Regions from separate parts of the Bradyrhizobium sp. BR 1433 genome, predicted to be linked through region 2. Evidence: riboswitches for the same ligand, from Rfam matches in the RefSeq annotation. Region 2 holds a riboswitch; the other holds the start of a gene.
What was found. A riboswitch is a leader RNA that binds a small molecule or an ion and turns the genes downstream of it on or off. The one in region 2 is predicted to bind glycine.
Positions count from the first base shown of each region.

Region 1: linked by a shared signal. The riboswitch ahead of ACSKB9_RS08205 (D-amino acid dehydrogenase) and the one ahead of gcvT (glycine cleavage system aminomethyltransferase GcvT) in region 2 are both predicted to bind glycine.

Region 1 covers NZ_JBPUGG010000001.1:1,615,910-1,621,926, reverse strand. The annotation lists gene ACSKB9_RS08215 (ABC transporter permease) at 1-372, opposite strand, end outside; gene ACSKB9_RS08210 (ABC transporter permease) at 376-1,317, opposite strand; gene ACSKB9_RS08205 (D-amino acid dehydrogenase) at 1,478-2,836, opposite strand; glycine riboswitch at 2,902-3,016, opposite strand; glycine riboswitch at 3,020-3,126, opposite strand; gene ACSKB9_RS08200 (M20/M25/M40 family metallo-hydrolase) at 3,218-4,348, opposite strand; gene ACSKB9_RS08195 (ABC transporter substrate-binding protein) at 4,614-6,017, shown strand, end outside.
Region 2 covers NZ_JBPUGG010000001.1:1,780,347-1,786,363, forward strand. The annotation lists gene alaS (alanine--tRNA ligase) at 1-2,468, opposite strand, end outside; glycine riboswitch at 2,670-2,758, shown strand; gene gcvT (glycine cleavage system aminomethyltransferase GcvT) at 2,900-4,045, shown strand; gene gcvH (glycine cleavage system protein GcvH) at 4,066-4,431, shown strand; gene gcvP (aminomethyl-transferring glycine dehydrogenase) at 4,455-6,017, shown strand, end outside.

The sequences.
Region 1 (6,017 bases), 160 kb from region 2:
CACCGCATCGACCCAGCGGAAGAAGCCGGCGACGAGGCCGATCAGAAGGCCGATGGCGATCGAGCAGACCGCGGCGCCGAGCCCGATCACCAGCGAGATCCGTGCGCCGTAGATGATGCGCGACAACAGGTCGCGGCCATAGGCGTCGGTGCCGAGCAGATATTGCGCGCTCGACGGCTTCAGTCGCTGCGACGGCGTCAGCAGCAGAGGATCATGCGGCGCAAGCAGCGGTGCGAAGATCGCCATCAGGATGATGAGGGCGAGGCTGATCGTCGCAATCGCGATGATCGGCGTCGACGTCAGGAAGCCGAACTTGACGCGGAACGGCCGGGTGACGGGAAGCGAGGATTCGGGAAGGGTTTCGATCGCCATTGCTCAGTACCGGATACGAGGATCGAGCAGGGTGTAGGCGAGGTCGATCAACAGATTGACCGCGACGTAGATACCCGACGTCAACAGGATCATCGCCTGGATCACCGGATAGTCGCGCGCCAGCACCGCGTCGACGGTGAGGCGGCCGATGCCGGGCAGGTTGAACACGCTTTCGGTGACGACGACGCCGGAGATCAAGAGCGCGAAGCCGGAACCGATCACGGTGATGACCGGAACCGCGGCGTTGCGCAGCGCATGGCGCAGCAGCACGCCGGTCTCGCCGATGCCCTTGGCCCGCGCCGTGCGCACGTAATCTTCGCCGAGCACATCGAGCATCGAGGCCCGCGTCATGCGTGCGATCAACGCGACATAGATGAAGGAGAGTGTGCAGGTCGGCAGGATGAGGCGCTGGAAGAACGGACCGAAGCCGGCCGAGATGCTCTTGAAGCCCTGTACTGGAACCCAGCGCAGATCGATCGCAAAGATCTGGATCAGCACATAGCCGATCACGAACACCGGCACCGAGAAGCCGAGCACCGAGAGCCCCATCACGAAGCGGTCGATCCAGGTGCCGTGCTTCCACGCCGCGATCACGCCGAGCGGCACCGCCACCAGGATCGAGAGGATGATGGTGGCCAGCGCGACCGAGATCGAGGGCTCGAGGCGCGGGACGATCATTTCGAGGATCGGCTTGTTCGAGATCAGGGAGACGCCGAGGTCGCCGTGCAGCAACTTGGCGATCCAGGTGTAGAACTGGATGTAGATCGGCTCGTTCAGACCAAGCGAGGTCCTGATACGTTCGAGCTGTTCGGGAGTCGCGTTGTCGCCGGCGAGGATGGCGGCCGGGTCGCCCGGCGTCAGCCGCAGCAACAGGAACACGAACAGAGCCACCACGCCCATCACGGGAATGGCGGCGAGGATGCGGCGAAGCAGATATCCGAGCAAATTTGATCCGTTGGGTTGTGGTCGATGAAGTCCCCAGCGGGACCGTTGCACACCAGACCGTAGCACAGATGGTAGCAGACTCACGGTAGAACTTGAGCAAGTCCCATGCCATCGGTGCTGCGGATTTTGCGGTGCAGCTAATCAGTCCTGTTGGCCGCGATTATTCCTCCGGTGAGGTTCGAAGCAGTCCACTGGAAGGTGGATTGATTTCAGCTTTGCGCGCGTTGGCAGGCACGTCGAGCCCGGCACCGAACGTCGGCGCCATCGGCGGCGTGTCGAGGTCGCGCCAATCGTCGATCGCCTGGGCCACCATCTGCGCCGTCGCCGCCGACAGCGTCCAGCCGAGATGACCGTGGCCCGTGTTGTAGAACACGCCCGGAATCCGTCCGGCGCGAACCACCGGCATCATGTTCGGCATCATCGGGCGCAAGCCCGCCCATGGCACGACTTTCGACGTATCGATCTCCGGGAAATGATGCCGCACCCAGTCCACCAGCGGTTGAATGCGATCGGCACGAATGTCGCGGTTGAAGCCGTTGAACTCGGCAGTGCCGGCGACGCGGAAGCGGTCGGCGCCGAGCCGGCTGGTGACGATCTTCGCAGCTTCATCGAGCAGGCTGACGGTTGGGGCCGCATTCCGGCTTTGCGGCGCATCGAGCTGCACCGTGATCGAATAGCCCTTCACCGGATAGACATTGACGCGGTCGTTGAGCAGGCTGGCGAAGTGGCGGCTCGCCACGCCGGCGCAAATCACGATCCCGTCCGCCTGCAACTGCTGTCGCGTCGCGACCGCAGCATCATGTGAAGCTGCTTCGTTCCAGCCGATGCGGAAGCCGTCATCGCCGCGCGCGATCGTGTCGACGTCGGCTTCATGGACAAAGCTCGCGCCACGGCGGATGCAGGCGTCGGCAAGCCCACGCGTGAACTTATGGATATCGCCGGTCGCGTCCGACGGCGTGAAGAAGCCGCCATAGCAGGCCGTCTGCAGCGCGGGTTCGATGACGCGGATCTCGTCCGGCGTCACCGGCCGGCGGTCGAGCCCGCCCTGCCGCAGCAGCGTGTTGACCTTGAGGCCGGCTTGGAAGCCGGCCCTGTCGTGATAGACGTGCAGGATGCCGCGGCGTTCGAGATCGAAGGCGATGTTCTCGCGCTCTGCGATCGAGAACAGATGCTTGCGCGCTTCGATGGCGAGCTTCGTGGTCTCGATGGTGTTGCCGCGATAGCGCGTGATGTGGCCTACGAACTCGCCGATCCAGGAATATTTGTGCCAGCTCGGCTTCGGGTTCATCAGCAGCGGCGCGTCGCTTCTCAGCATCCAGCGCAGCCCCTTGAGGATGGTCGCAGCGCTGTTCCACACCTCGGCGTTGCTGGCGGAGAGTTGTCCGCCATTGGCGAACGAGGTTTCCATCGCGGCGTAGCGATGCCTGTCGAGGACAGTCACCTTGTAGCCGCGTTCAAGCAGGGCATAGGCCGTCGTTACGCCGGTGATGCCGGCGCCGATGATCGCGATGTGTGGCATGATAGTTGTCAGGCTCCCGTGGGTTAGAGTCGCCGAACCACCGGTGAAACCGGCATCGGCGCCCCATCTGTCACGGTACCTGAGAGCTTGATCCGCATCGGGCCGGGGCCAGAAGCGAACTATCCCCTTCGGTGGACGTCATGGCCCTTGATGTGCGGCCATGTTCGTCTCTCTCCAGATCGTCCTGACGATACAGTCCTTTTGCCTGAGAGTTTCCGGGGCGGTTGCTCCGTCGGCGCCGAAGGCAACAACACGAATGTTGTCGCTTCGATCTCTCCCGCATCGTCGCGTTGGACGGCCGGACCGTAGGCGAAGCCTTAAAAATGGACAAGGCTAAATTTCGATCCGGCAGTGCCAACGTGTTGTGCAGTGCAATCGATGTCAGTCCAGCGTTGCCAGCAGCGCCGCCATCAGGCGGCCGCGTTCGGCGAGGCTGTCGACCTCGATGTGCTCGTTGAGCGTATGTGCATCGGCGCCGCGAACGCCGAGGCCGTCGAGCGTGGGGATGCCCATCGCGCCGGTGAAGTTGCCGTCCGAGCCGCCGCCGGCGCTGCCATGCGGCAGATCGAGACCCATCGCTGCCGCAAGGCCTTTTGCCTTTTCATAGAGCGCCATGGTGCCGGCATCGGGCTCCCACACCGGGCGAGTGACGCCGCGCGTCACCTTGAAGGTCACGTCGTTGGCGGTGCCCGACAGTGCCAGCATGCGCTCGACGCCGCGGTCGAGATCGGCCTGGCGCTTGGCCATGCTGAGCGCTTCGCCGGTGCAGGTCGTCGCGACGCAATTGACCCACTGGCCGCCATGCACGATGCCGACCGAGAAGGTGCAGTCCTCGGTGGTCATGCCGTCGATGGCGATGATCTGCCGCGCCATCTCGCGGATCGCGGAGCGGCCGGAAGACAGCGTCGCGCCGGCATGGCTGGGCTTGCCGGTGGCTTCCAGATTGAAGCGCGCGATCGCATAGCGGCCGGTGACGACGCCGTTGTTCGGACGGCCGGGCTCCGGCACCAGCACGTACTTGTTGCGCGCGGCTTCCGCCTCGATGATGTCGCGCGTCGACGGCGTGCCGACCTCTTCGTCGGGGGTGAACAGCACGGTGATCGGCAGCGGGGTCGTGAAGGAGGCGCGCGCCAATTGCCTGAGCGCCTCGATCGACAGGTAGTTGCCGCCCTTCATGTCGAAGATGCCCGGCCCGAAGCACTTGTTGCCTTCGCGCCGCCACGTCAGCTTCTCGATGGTGCCGACGGGGTGAACGGTGTCCAGATGGCCGGCGATCAGGATGCCGGGCTGGCCTGGTTTCGGATGGGGGAAACGGGCGCGGACGCAGCCCGCGAAGCCCTGGCGTCCGGCGATGCGCTCGATCGTCGCACCCATGATCGCCATCTCGCGGGCGGCGAGATCGAGCATGCGTTCGACCGCGGCGGCGTCCCAGGTCGGGCTTTCGCATTCCACCCAGCTGCGCAGGCCTTGCAGCATCGTTTCGGAATCAAAGGGGAGATTGGCGGGGTTCATCGTTGTTCTCTCTTGTTGTTCTGACGGCGCCGGCATCGCGCGCGCGTTACGAAAATCTCAGCCGACGATTTTGTAAAGCCAAAATCTGGCGCGCGGCCTCATTCGTTTGTGTACGTCCGATGCGACCTGAAACCGATTGACGCGCTTGGCGCTTGGTGCAAGTCTCGATTTCACAAGCCATACAGCATGTTAGTTCGCCTAAATAACGAACCACATGCATAACGAATAAGCCGGCTTTGACCAGTTACACGTCAGGAGAGATTGCATGTTCCCTATCTCGCGTTGGAAACACCGCACGCTAGCGGCCGCGTTGACGGCGCTCGCGCTGTCGTTCGCGCCACAGGAATTGTCATTCGCGCCGCAGGCGATGGCCGCGGGCAAGACCATCACCGCGGTGATGCACTCGGATCTGCGCGTCATCGATCCGATCATGACCACGGCCTACATCACCCGCGATCATGGCTACATGATCTATGACACGCTGCTGGCGACGGATTCCAATTTCAAGATCCAGCCGCAGATGGCGGACTGGAAGGTTTCCGACGACAAGCTGACCTACACGTTCACGCTGCGCGACGGTCTGAAGTGGCACGACGGCGCGCCGGTCACCGCGGAAGACTGCGTCGCCTCGCTGCAGCGTTGGGGCAAGGTCGACGGCATGGGCCAGAAGCTGATGGACTTCGTCGCGAGCCTGGAGGCGACCGACGCCAAGACCATCACGCTGAAGCTGAAGGAACCCTACGGCCTCGTGCTGGAATCGATCGGCAAGCCGTCATCGCGCGTGCCGTTCATGATGCCGAAGCGTCTGGCCGAGACGCCGCCGGACAAGCCGATCCCGGAACAGATCGGCTCCGGACCGTTCAAATTCGTGCAGGCGGAATTCCAGCCGGGCGTGAAGGCGGTCTATGAGAAGAACAAGGACTACGTACCGCGCAAGGAGCCGGCGAGCTGGACCGCGGGCGGCAAGGTCGTCAAGGTCGACCGCGTCGAGTGGGTCACGATGGCCGATGCGCAGACCGCGGTGAACGCGTTGCAATCCGGCGACATCGATTTCATGGAGAACCTTCCGTTCGACATGCTGCCGGTGCTCGAAGCCAATCCGGATCTCAAGATCGACGTCCTGAACAAGTTCGGCTTCCAGACCCTCGGACGCATGAACTTCCTCTATCCGCCGTTCGACAACCCGAAGGTGCGCCGGGCTGCGTTCCTGGCGATGAACCAGAAGGACGTGCTCGACGCGCTGGTCGGCAACGCCAAGTACCAGAGGATCTGCGGCGCCTTCTTCGTCTGCGGCACGCCGCTCGAGACCGACGTCGGGGCCGAAACGCTAGTGAAGGGCAACGGCCTGGCGGAAGCCAAGAAGGCGCTTGCCGCATCCGGCTATGACGGCACCCCCGTGGTGATCATGGCGCCGGGCGACGTCACGACGTTGAAGGCCCAGCCGGTCGTGGCCGCGCAGCAGTTGCGCGAGGCCGGCTTCAAGGTCGACCTGCAGGCCACCGACTGGCAGACCGTGGTGACCCGCCGCGCCAGCCAGAAGCCGCCGAAGGAAGGCGGCTGGAACATGTTCTTCACCAACTGGGTCGCGGCCGACGTCTCCGATCCGATCGTCAACGCGTCGATCACCGGTCGCGGCAAGAATGGCGGCTGGTTCGGCTGGGCCGAAGAC
Region 2 (6,017 bases):
TCGGTGACGCCAACGATCGCGACCACGCCCGAGCCGATCTGCTTCTTGCCGTCGTCGACGAGACTCTTGAGATCCTTGGTCTCGACGCCCTCGACCGCGCGCGCCAGCAGCTTGACATTGCCGACCTCGCGAACGGCTGAGGCGGCGCCGTTCGACGCACCGCCGCCGCCCATCGCGAGCTTCTTGCGGGCGTCGGACAAATCGCGCTCGAGCTTCTTGCGCTCTTCCATCAGAGCTGTGATGCGCGCCGGCACGTCGTCGATCGTGGTGCGCAGCTCCAGCGCCGCGGTCTTGGCCAGCGCGATGGTGTCGTTGGCGTGCTTGCGCGCATGGTGCCCGGTCAGCGCCTCGATACGGCGCACGCCGGACGCGACCGCGCCCTCGCTGGTCACGGAAATCATGCCGATGTCACCGGTGCGGCGGACATGGGTGCCGCCGCAGAGCTCGACCGACCAGCCAAGCGCGTTCTGGCCGTGATCGCGGGCGCCCTTGCCCATCGACACGACGCGAACCTCGTCGCCGTATTTCTCGCCGAACAGCGCGCGGGCGCCGGCCTCGCGAGCATCGTCGACGCCCATGACCCGGGTCGTGACCTCGTCATTCTCCAGCACGACATCGTTGGCGATGTCCTCGATCCGGGCGAGCTCTTCCGGCGTGATCTGCTTCGGATGCACGAAGTCGAAGCGCAGCCGGTCCGGCGTGACCAGCGAGCCGCGCTGCGCGATGTGATCGCCGAGCACCTGGCGCAGCGCCTCGTGCAGCAGATGCGTCGCCGAATGGTTGGCGCGGATCGACGAGCGCCTGGTGTGATCGACCTCGAGCTGCAATGTGGTGCCGACGCCGAGCGTGCCCTGCTCCACCGTGCCGAGATGCACGAACAGATCGCCGGCCTTCTTCTGCGTGTCGGTGACGCGGAACTTGACGCCCTCCCCGGTCAGCACGCCGGTGTCGCCGACCTGGCCGCCGGACTCGCCGTAGAACGGGGTCTGGTTCAGCACGATCGCGCCGCTCTCGCCGGCCTTCAGGCTCTCGACCTCGGCGCCGTCCTTGATCAGCGCCGTCACCGCGCCTTCCGCGCTCTCGGTTTCGTAGCCGAGGAATTCGGTCGCGCCGAGCTTCTCGCGCAGCGGGAACCAGATCGCCTCGCTCGCCGCCTCGCCCGAACCTGCCCAGGAGGCACGCGCCTTCACGCGCTGCCGCTCCATCGCGTCGGTGAACGACGCCTGGTCGACGCTGATGCCGCGCGACTTCAGCGCGTCCTGCGTCAGATCGAGCGGGAAGCCATAGGTGTCGTACAGCGTGAACGCGGTGTCGCCGTCGAACATGTCGCCCTTCTTGAGGCCGGCGCTCTTCTCGTCGAGGATCGACAGGCCGCGCGCCAGCGTCTTGCGGAAGCGCGTCTCCTCCAGCCGCAGCGTCTCCTCGATCAGCTTCTCCGCACGGACCAGATCCGGATAGGCCTGGCCCATCTCGCGGACCAGCGCCCAGACCAGGCGATGCATCAGCGGCTCGCTCGCGCCCAAGAGCTGTGCATGGCGCATCGCGCGGCGCATGATCCGGCGCAGCACGTAGCCGCGGCCCTCGTTCGACGGCAGCACGCCGTCGGTGATCAGGAACGCGGACGAGCGCAGATGGTCCGCGATCACCCGATACGACCCGACGTTCTGCTCGTTCGGACCGTGCCCGAGGGTAGACGCGGCGGCATCGATCAGATTGCGGAACAGATCGGTCTCGAACACGCTCTCAACGCCCTGCAGGATGCAGGCCATGCGCTCGAGCCCCATGCCGGTGTCGATCGAGGGACGCGGCAGCGCTACGCGCTCCTCCTTCGTCACCTGCTCGTACTGCATGAACACCAGGTTCCAGAATTCGAGGAAGCGATCGCCATCCTCATCCGGGCTGCCCGGAGGGCCGCCCCAGATGTGCTCGCCGCGGTCGATGAAGATCTCGGAGCACGGTCCGCACGGGCCGGTGTCGCCCATCGCCCAGAAATTGTCCGAGGTCGGGATGCGGATGATGCGGTCGTCCGAGAAGCCCGCGATCTTCTTCCAGTAGCCGGCCGCCTCGTCGTCGGTGTGGTAGACGGTGACCAGCAGCTTGTCCTTCTTCAGCCCGAAATCCTTGGTGATCAGATTCCAGGCGAGCTCGATCGCGCGCTCCTTGAAGTAATCGCCGAACGAGAAGTTGCCGAGCATCTCGAAGAAGGTGAGATGGCGCGCGGTGTAGCCGACATTGTCGAGGTCGTTATGCTTGCCGCCGGCGCGCACGCACTTCTGCGACGTCGTGGCGCGCTGATAGCCGCGCTTCTCGACGCCGGTGAAGACGTTCTTGAACTGCACCATGCCGGCATTGGTGAACATCAAGGTCGGGTCGTTGCGCGGAACCAGCGGCGACGAGGCCACGATCTCGTGCCCGTTCTCCTTGAAGAAGTTCAGAAATGTCGACCTGATGTCGTTGACGCTGCTCATGTTCATCCAATCGGAAAAGGGGCCGGCCAGCCGCAAAAAGGCGTCATTTTCCGGCCGAACGCTTTTAGACATTGCCAGCTGCGGTGTCCAGAAACTGTGCAGGCGGATCATGGGCTTGCCGCGGCAGCACAAAGCCCATTGGATAGTTGCTGCAGCTGCGTTGACAGTCTTGGTGGCGCCGTGTTTTCTACCTACCTATACCTAGTCACGTCGGGAGAGACCGGCCTTATCGCCGGCGCCGAAGGAGCAACCGCCCCGGAAACTCTCAGGCAAAAGGACCGCGTGACGTCTGACATCTGGAAAGAGACGCTGGGGTTCGCCCCGATGCGTCCGCCGACGGGATAATACTCTCAGGCACAGCGACAGATGGGGCTTTCTGCAGGTTTCTCAAGGGGAAATAGGTCCCCGGCGGGAACCGCGAGGGCCCTGTGATGCTTGCGCGCGAAACCTCCCCGCTGAAACAGACCCCGCTGCACGCGCTGCATCTCGCGCGCGGCGCCAAGATGGTGCCGTTCGCCGGCTATGACATGCCGGTGCAATACGCGGCCGGCGTGCTGAAGGAGCACCTGCACACCCGCAAGGAAGCCGGCCTGTTCGATGTGTCGCACATGGGCCAGCTCGTGCTGAAGGCCAAATCCGGCAAGGTCGCGGATGCCGCGCTCGCGCTGGAAAAACTGGTGCCGCAGGACATCGTCGATATCGCACCGGGACGGCAGCGCTACGCGCAATTCACCAATAATGACGGTGGCCTGCTCGACGACCTGATGGTGGCGAATTTCGGCGATCACCTGTTCCTGGTGGTCAACGCCGCCTGCAAGGCCGAGGACGAGGCGCATCTGCGTGCGAATCTCTCCGACGCCTGCGAGATCGTCTCGCTGGCCGACCGCGCGCTGATCGCGCTGCAGGGCCCGAAAGCCGAATCGGTGCTGGCGAAACTTTGTGCAGATGTCGGTTCGATGAAATTCATGGACGCCGGTCCGCGCCGCGTCGGCGACGTCGACTGCTTCGTCTCGCGCTCCGGCTATACCGGCGAGGACGGCTTTGAGATTTCCGTGCCCGCAGACAAGGTGGAAGCCCTGGTCACCGCGCTGCTCGACAATCCCGACGTGTTGCCGATCGGGCTCGGCGCGCGCGACAGCCTGCGGCTCGAAGCCGGGCTGTGCCTCTATGGCCATGACATCGACACCACGACGACGCCGGTCGAAGGCGCGCTGGAATGGTCGGTGCAGAAGGTTCGCCGCAGCGGCGGCGCCCGCGCCGGCGGCTTCCCGGGCGCCGACAAGATTCTCGCGCAATTCGCAGATGGCGCCGCGCGCCGGCGGGTCGGCCTGAAGCCCGACGGCCGCGCACCGGTGCGCGAAGGCGCCGCACTGTTCGCCGATGCCGGCTCGACCGAGCAGATCGGCAAGGTGACCTCGGGCGGCTTCGGCCCGAGTCTCAGTGCGCCAGTTGCGATGGGCTACCTGCCCACCGCCCTTTCCGCCGTCGGCACCACCGTTTTCGCCGAAGTGCGCGGCCAGCGGCTGCCGCTGAAGGTCGCCGCTACGCCCTTCGTCCCCAATACCTACAAACGCTGAACGCCAAAGGATCGATCCCCATGACGACGCTGTACACGTCTGACCACGAATGGCTCCGCATCGAGGGCGACGTCGCCACGATCGGGATCACCGACTATGCGCAGTCGCAACTCGGCGACGTCGTGTTCGTCGAACTGCCCAAGGTCGGCCGCAGCCTGAAGAAGGCCGAGGCCGCCGCTGTCGTCGAATCCGTCAAGGCCGCTTCCGACGTTTACGCACCGATCAGCGGTGAGGTGGTCGAGGTCAACGACGCGCTCGCCGCCGAGCCCGCGCTGGTCAATTCGGATGCCGGGGGCAAGGCCTGGTTCTTCAAGCTGAAGATTGCCGACAAGGGCGAGCTCGGCGGCCTGATGGACGAGGCCGCCTACGCCGCGCACACCGCCTAAAGGATCACCCCGAGGATCACGTCATGAACGCGCCCTTCAAGCCGATCAACGAAGCCGCCACCGATTTCGTCCGCCGCCACATCGGACCGTCGCCGCGCGACGTCAACGCGATGCTGGAGACGGTCGGCGCCGCGAGCCTGCAGGCGCTGATGAATGAGACGCTGCCGGCGTCGATCCGCCAGAAGGCGCCGCTCGATCTCGGCCGGGCGCTGAGCGAGACCGAGGCGCTCGCGCATATGAGCGAGCTCGCCGCGCAGAACCAGGTGTTCACTTCGCTGATCGGCCAGGGCTATTCCGGCACCATCCTGCCCGCGGTGATCCAGCGCAACATTCTGGAGAACCCGGCCTGGTACACCGCCTATACGCCGTACCAGCCGGAGATCAGCCAGGGCCGGCTCGAGGCCCTGTTCAACTTCCAGACCATGATCTGCGATCTCACCGGGCTCGACGTCGCCAACGCCTCGCTGCTCGACGAGGCGACCGCCGCGGCGGAAGCGATGGCGCTCGCCGAGCGCCACTCGCAGGTCAAGGCGAAGGTGTTCTTCGTCGACAAGGAGGTGCATCCGCAGACGCTGGCGGTGATGCGCACGCGCGCCGCGCCGCTGGGCTGGGCGCTGGTGGTCGGCGATCCCCTGACCGAGCTCGACAGCGCCGACGTGCTCGGCGCGCTGCTGCAATATCCGGGAACGTCGGGCGCAGTACGCGACCTCAAGCCTGCCATCGCGTCGCTGCGCGCCAAGGGCGCGCTTGCGATCGTCGCGGCGGACCTGCTGTCGCTGACGCTGCTCGCCTCGCCCGGCGAACTCGGCGCCGACATCGCGATCGGTTCGGCGCAGCGGTTCGGCGTGCCGATGGGGTATGGCGGACCGCACGCCGCCTATATGGCGGTGCGCGACACGCTGAAGCGCTCGCTGCCCGGCCGCATCGTCGGCCTCTCGGTGGATTCGCGTGGCCAGCCCGCCTATCGCCTCGCGCTGCAGACCCGCGAGCAGCACATCCGCCGTGAGAAGGCGACCTCCAACATCTGCACCGCGCAGGTGCTGCTCGCCGTGATCGCCTCGATGTATGCGGTCTATCACGGTCCCGAGGGCCTGACCCATATCGCACGCAGCGTGCATCGTCGCGCCACCGTGCTCGCCGCCGGCCTGCGCAAGCTCGGCTTTGCGCCGACCAGCGAAGCGTTCTTCGATACCGTGACCGTCGAGGCAGGTAGCAAGCAGATCGAGCTCGTCACCCGCGCGCAGGCCGAGCGGATCAATCTGCGGATCGGCGCGACCACGCTCGGCATCGCGCTCGACGAGACCTCGACGCCGGAGACGGTCGAGGCGGTGTGGCGCGTGTTCGGCGGCAAGCTCAGCTATGCCGAGATCGAGGCCGGCGCGCACGAGGCGCTGCCGAAGGAGCTGCGGCGCACCAGCGCCTTCCTCAGCCATCCGGTGTTCAATACGCATCGTTCCGAGACCGAGCTGCTGCGCTACATGCGCAAGCTCAGCGATCGTGACCTCGCGCTCGACCGCGCGATGATCCCGCTCGGCTCCTGCACGATGAAGCTCAACGCCACCACCGAGATGATCCCGCTGACCTGG